DNA from 2 places in the Exiguobacterium sp. NPDC077395 genome. Region 2 is predicted to be linked to the other one. Evidence: a T-box and tRNA genes for the amino acid it is inferred to sense, from the RefSeq annotation. Region 2 holds a T-box; the other holds one or more tRNA genes.
The links. A T-box is a leader RNA that pairs with one kind of tRNA and senses whether it is charged. The one in region 2 lies ahead of ACQKD4_RS09345 (valine--tRNA ligase), so its partner is inferred to be a tRNA-Val.
Positions count from the first base shown of each region.

Region 1: it has a tRNA-Val gene. The T-box ahead of ACQKD4_RS09345 (valine--tRNA ligase) is inferred to sense a tRNA for this amino acid. The anticodon was not compared.

Region 1 covers NZ_JBNNHU010000003.1:80,840-84,252, reverse strand. The annotation lists gene yidD (membrane protein insertion efficiency factor YidD) at 90-359, opposite strand; gene ACQKD4_RS12545 (pyrroline-5-carboxylate reductase family protein) at 552-1,340, shown strand; gene ACQKD4_RS12540 (DUF554 domain-containing protein) at 1,374-2,072, opposite strand; tRNA gene ACQKD4_RS12535 (tRNA-Val) at 2,222-2,294, opposite strand; gene ACQKD4_RS12530 (GNAT family N-acetyltransferase) at 2,382-2,939, opposite strand; gene ACQKD4_RS12525 (DMT family transporter) at 3,011-3,325, opposite strand; gene ACQKD4_RS12520 (DMT family transporter) at 3,322-3,413, opposite strand, start outside.
Region 2 covers NZ_JBNNHU010000001.1:1,819,339-1,822,751, forward strand. The annotation lists gene ACQKD4_RS09345 (valine--tRNA ligase) at 1-1,055, opposite strand, end outside; T-box leader at 1,113-1,335, opposite strand; gene hemL (glutamate-1-semialdehyde 2,1-aminomutase) at 1,383-2,687, opposite strand; gene hemB (porphobilinogen synthase) at 2,684-3,413, opposite strand, start outside.

The DNA.
Region 1 (3,413 bases), on a different contig from region 2:
ATTTTTTCAGAATACTTAGAACAATGCAAAAGTATTGTGCTAAAACAACTGTTCGAAACGTACATCTGTATACAAACAGCGAGACGAATTCACTCGTCTCGCTGCGACTCAGGCTTCTCTCGTTGTAAAGGCGCTTTCCAATCAAATGTATCCGGTACATAATCGAGCCCACCTGGGTGAAACGGTTGGCAACGGATCAGTCGGCGAGCGGTTAAATAACTCCCTTTGACGGCCCCGTGTTTTTCAATTGCTTCGATCCCATAATGCGAACAGCTCGGATAAAATCGACATGTCGGCGGCTTTAATGGTGAAATAAAACGTTGATAACCTTGAATCCCTTTTACTAGTACACGTTTCACACGATTTCGCCTCACTCTTTTGAATTAGTGCCATCATAGCGCGATTTGAAACGTTTGTCATGTGCATCGTTTTATGTATCAAATCCTTTTCCATCTCCTTACAAATGAGCAAGATGGGCGATATTCGAGAGCAGGTTTGTTATGATAGTCAACATAACTATTGACCGAATCGAAAAGAAGAGGTGACGGATGATGAAACAATTACTAATGGTCGGCGCAGGATCTATGAGTGAGGCACTCGTTCGAGGATGGATTGACTCTGGGATCGAACCGACAAACATCACGATGACGAACCGAAGCGACCGGGAACGATTGCTCGCACTACAAGACGAACTCGGCGTACACATCGTTGAAGAAGAAAATGTCAACGACTATGAAATCGTCGTATTAGCGATGCAACCGGACGGTGTCATTCCATACGTGGAGTCGAAAGAGTGGAACACCCCACTTCTTGTATCTGTCGCGGCACACATCGAACCGAGTCAATTAGAAGAAGCTTCAGGGCTTCCTGCCGTATGCGCGATGCCAAACACGCCTGTCGCATATCGGAGCGGGATGACAGGCTTATGGTTCGGTCCTGAAACAGATGAGACCGATCGTACAAAAGCGACTGCCCTCTTTGAACGTGTCGGTCGAACGGCCATCACGGATGCGAAGACGATGTCGGCATTCATGGCAGCCGCAGGTTGTAGCCCAGCTTTCTTCTATGAAATTGTCGGTGCGATGACACCGGTCTTGACCGACGTAGGATACGACGAAGCAACGGCTCGTCAAATTGTCGCCCAGGCGATGAAAGGCTCTGCAGAGTTGCTGTCACACGAAACACGCGAGACGAACGAACTCATTGCTGACGTCGCTGCTCCAGGTGGACCGACGGATCGTGGAGTCGGCGTGCTACGCGACCGCAACCTTGCCGATGTGATGTCTTCAGCCTTACGCGAAAGTGCCAAAGAAGATCATGAAACAATTGAGAAACCATAAAAATGGACGGAAGCGTGGCTTCCGTCCATTTTTTTACGTCGTCATCTGTATGACCGATACAATAAGTGCCACGATTAAAATTCCCGGCAATAAGTTGGCCACGCGAATTTTTGTGATCCCGACCAAGTTCAAGCCAATCGCCACGATCATCACACCACCGGTCGCAGTCATTTCTAAAATAAAGCTGTCCATGAGCGACTCCGGAATGAACTTCATGATTTGAATGGCGAGTAGTGCAATCCCACCCTGATACAATAACACCGGAACGGCCGAAAACATGACACCGATGCCGAGCGTCGAACTCAACACGAGGGCTGTAAATCCATCAATCAACCCTTTCGTATACAGGACGTCATGATCGCCACGTAACCCACTATCGAGCGCCCCAATGATTGCCATCGCGCCGATGACGAAGATGAGCGTTGCCGTAACGAACCCTTCCGCTACACTCGATTGACTTCCAAGACGCCGCTCAAGCCGGTAGCCGATTTCATTCAATACTTCATCTAGCTTCCACCATTCCCCGAGCGCAGACCCCACGACAAGACTTCCGATGACAATCAAAAAGTTTTCACTTTTCATCCCCATTTGAATGCCGAGCAAGATGACCGCAAGCCCGATTGCTGCCGTCACCGTCTCTTTCATACGCTCTGGAATGCGGTGAAATAAGAGACCTAACAATGACCCGATGACGATTAATCCGGCATTGACGAGGGTTCCCGTTAGCACCATGTCGCATTCCCCGTTTCTATATGTATTGAGAGGAATATACCAATTGCTTTCGTGCCGTGTCAATATACAAAAAAAGAGCCACTTCTCGCAAGAAGTGGCTTCGCGGAAACCCATGTTCCGGTGGGTTTCTCGAGGGTTTGGCACCCAAGTGATTCTGACTGGGCTCGAACCAGCGACCTCTACCCTGTCAAGGTAGCGCTCTCCCAGCTGAGCTACAGAATCAGGTCGTGTCCTCTCTTAAGGACACTATTAATATATCAAGAAACTATTAAGTTGGCAACAACTTTTTAAAAGTTTTTTGTACTTTTTTTAACGCGTCATTTGTTGGCGATCAATATGCCGGCAGAGGCGTTCCAAATCACCTGCATAAACGGATACGAGCATGTTCTGATATAAGGTGTCACGGTCCCAATGAAGACCGTTCGCTTTAGCCACACGCTGAGACGGAACGTTTTCTGGATGAATGAGTGAAATGATTTCCTTCTCTCCTTCAGTGAAGGCATACTGCATCAATCGCGCGGCCGCTTCACGTCCGTAACCCATATGCCAATGCTTCGGTGACAACCAATAGCCGACTTCTAGCTCGAGTTTACCGTCTAACTCATGAAGCAACGTACCTGCATGACCAATCGGTTCATCACTTTCGAACGTCATCAGCTTCAATAGTCCCGTCTGGCGTCCCGTTTCATAGCGGGCCAATTGACGTTCGAACCATTCGATTGTTTGTTCGTCTGTATACGGTCTCCCATCCGGACTGATGAAGCGCATCACCCGAGGATCTTGGAGAAGCGACTTAACAAAATAGAAATCAGAGATCGTGTACGGTTCAAACCGCAAACGTTCGGACTGCAACTCGACAAGATGCATCGTTTTCCGCCCCTTTCTTCCATCTCATAATCTGAATTATTCAATTCCCGTTTTCAGCTTGTTTCAATCCTTTACGATACAACTTTTAAACCGACCACACTGCCGATAATCATCATTAGATAAAAGATTCGCCAGCGGCTTTTAGACTCATTTAAATAGAGCATACCTAGAATGACCCCACCTGCCGCTCCGATTCCGACCCAGATGGAGTAAGCCAAGCTTAACGGAATGTCTTCAAGCGACTTCGATAGCCAATAAAAACTGAGCGCGAACGACAAAATCGATAAGATTGACCATTTCAAAATTTGATACCCTTTCGATTTCCCCATAAAGAAAACGGCTGTCATCTCAGCAATCCCTGCACCGATCAAATATACCCAACTCATGCTTCTTCTCCTCCTGTCACTTGTTTCAACCCGATGATTCCGATGATCAACGTCGTCACAAGTAAAAGTTTCCAGCCGCTGAGCGCCT
Region 2 (3,413 bases):
TCTGAGTGACCGACCGAGTGCGTGTGCGGCTCAATCTTCACGAGTGTGCCGTCCGCCTCTAAGTCTTTGACGAGTTGCTTGCGGCATTCGAAGCGGTCGAGCCCTTCGTACTTGCCAGCGTTCTCATTCATCTTCCCGCCTTCGTCCATGACGAGGATACGTGGAAGCTCGTGACGGTTTCCAATTTCAAAGTCATTCGGGTCGTGGGCTGGCGTGATTTTCACGCAACCTGTACCGAACTCCATGTCGACGTAGTCGTCCGCAACAATCGGAATCTCACGGTTCATGACCGGAAGCATGATCGTCTTGCCGATGAGGTGTGTGTAACGCTCATCTTTCGGGTTGACGGCAACCGCCGTATCCCCGAGCATCGTCTCTGGACGTGTTGTCGCGATTTCGATGTGACCTGAACCGTCAGCGAGTGGATACTTCATGTGATAGAACGCACCCTCGACTTCTTGGTAAATAACTTCGATATCCGAAACGGCCGTCTTTTGAGCCGGGTCCCAGTTGACGATATATTCGCCACGGTAGATCAAACCTTTTTCATACAAGCGAACGAATACTTCTTGAACGGCTTTTGAGAGCCCTTCGTCGAGTGTGAAGCGTTCACGTGAATAGTCGAGGCCAAGACCAAGTTTAGACCATTGGTCGCGAATCGTCTTCGCGTACTCGTCTTTCCATTCCCACGTCTTCTCGAGGAACTTCTCACGTCCGAGGTCGTAACGCATGACGCCTTCTTCACGGAGTTTTTGTTCAACTTTTGCCTGAGTCGCGATGCCGGCGTGGTCCATCCCTGGGAGCCAGAGCACGTCATAACCTTGCATGCGCTTGAGGCGCGTCAACAAATCTTGGAGCGTCGTGTCCCAAGCGTGACCGAGGTGAAGTTTCCCCGTAACGTTCGGTGGTGGGATGACGATCGTGTACGGTTGTTTCGAATCGTCCTCGTCTGCTTTAAATACATCATTTTCTAACCAGTAGTCGTACCATTTTGACTCCGTCGCACTTGGGTCGTACTTCGTCGGCATGGTGATTTCGTTTGTCTCATGGGCCATGTGTGGCGCCTCCTCTATATCTTAATGAACACAAAAACGGCTTCTCTCGTCCTATACGCTAAGGACGAAAGAAGCCGTGATCTTCCGCGGTACCACCTTAGTTCGCCAACAAGTGGCGCACTCAAAATCGAATAACGGTCGATGGACCGAACTTTCTTACTCCATTCAGAAAGTCAGCTCCGAGGCGACTTCCGCGTCCATCCCTCGCAACCTTTCACCAAGCGGTCGCGTCTCTAAAAAGGAATGGATGATGCGTACTACTCCTCATCAATGCTTTTCATCATATCTGTTAAATAATTGTAGCGACAGAAACGTCAGCAGTCAAGATTAGAGTGAAAACTCTTCTTGAAGCTCCTTGAATGTCGCCTCGACCGCTGCAATCGTCTTCTCGATATCCTCATCCGTATGCGCCGTCGAAAGGAACAATCCTTCGAACTGTGACGGTGGCAAGAATACGCCGCGCGCTGCCATCTTCTGATAGTACGAACGGAACATCTCGAGGTTCGCCGATTTCGCTTTCTCGAAGTTCGTCACTTTCTCGTTCGTGAAGAAGAAACCAAACATCGAGCCGGCACGGTTCGTGTCGTGCGGGATGTTGTATTTCTCACCAGCTTTCGTGAAACCTTCCGCGAGACGGTCTGCCTTACGCTCGAACTCCGCATAGTGCTCCGGTTTGAGTTGCGAGAGTGTCGTGTAACCAGCAATCATCGCGAGTGGGTTACCCGAGAGCGTACCCGCTTGATAAATCGGACCTTGCGGTGCGATCTGTTCCATGATTTCACGTTTTCCACCGTAAGCGCCGACCGGAAGTCCACCGCCGATGACCTTACCGAGACACGTGAGGTCCGGTGTGACACCGAAGTATCCTTGTGCACAGTTGTACCCGACACGGAAGCCCGTCATGACCTCATCAAAGATGAGAAGCGCGCCATTTTGTTCCGTGATTTCACGAAGTCCTTCGAGGAATCCTGGTTGTGGTGGCACGAAGCCCATGTTTCCAGCTGCTGGTTCGACGATGACACCAGCGAGGTCGTCACCGTATTTCTCAAACGCGACGCGGACAGCGTCCAAGTCGTTGTAAGGAACGGTGAGCGTATGGCTCGCGAGCTCTTTCGGTACACCTGGTGAGTCCGGGAGACCGAGTGTTGCGACACCAGAACCGGCTTTAATGAGAAGTGAGTCGCCGTGTCCATGGTAGCATCCTTCGAACTTCAAGATCTTCGTCTTCCCTGTATAGCCGCGCGCGAGGCGAAGTGCCGCCATCGTCGCTTCCGTACCCGAGTTGACCATACGAACCATCTCGATTGATGGGACGCGGTCGATGACGAGTTCTGCCATCTTCGTCTCAAGCTCGGTCGGCGTTCCGAACGTCCAGCCTTTTTCAGCTTGTTCTTGAATCGCTTTCGTGACGACAGGGTCACGGTGTCCGAGGATGAGGGGTCCCCATGAGAGGACGTAATCGATATACTCGTTGCCGTCGATGTCATAGACGCGTGAACCTTCACCACGTTCGGCGAAAATCGGCGTCATACCGACCGATTTGTAGGCACGGACCGGACTGTTGACACCGCCTGGCATGAGTGGGCGGGCTTGTTCGAACGCTTCTTGTGAGCGTGTTTGGTTGTATGTCATGCGTAGTCTCCTTCCAAATAGCGACAGACGTCTTTTGCGAAATACGTGACGATGAGATCGGCACCGGCACGCTTGAATCCGACCATCGTCTCCATGACGATGCGTTCTTCGTCGACCCAATCGTTGAGTGACGCGGCTTTGATCATCGCGTACTCTCCGCTCACGTTATACGCCACGATTGGCATATCGAGTGAGTCGCGCATGTCACGGATGATGTCCATGAACGCGAGAGCCGGTTTGACAATCATGAAGTCGGCACCTTGTTCGACGTCCGATTGTGACTCGCGGAACGCCTCACGACGGTTCGCCGGGTCCATCTGATAACCTTTACGGTCGCCTTCACCAGGAGCCGATTGGGCAGCGTCACGGAACGGTCCGTAATACGCCGACGCATATTTTACGCCATAGCTCATGATTGGGATGTGGCTGAATCCGTTTTGGTCGAGACCTTCACGGATGGCTGCGACGAATCCGTCCATCATCGAGCTCGGCGCGATGATATCGGCACCCGCTTGTGCTTGCGTGATCGCTGTCTGGACGTGAAGTGGAAGCGATGCGTCGTTATCGACGTCACCGTCCTTCACGAGGCCACAGTGACCTGTAGACGTATATTCACATAGGCACGTATCGGCGATGACCGTGAGCTGTGGCGCCCACTCTTTCACTTTACGGATTGCTTCTTGGACGATGCCGTGGTCATGATACGCTTCACTGCCTTCCGGGTCT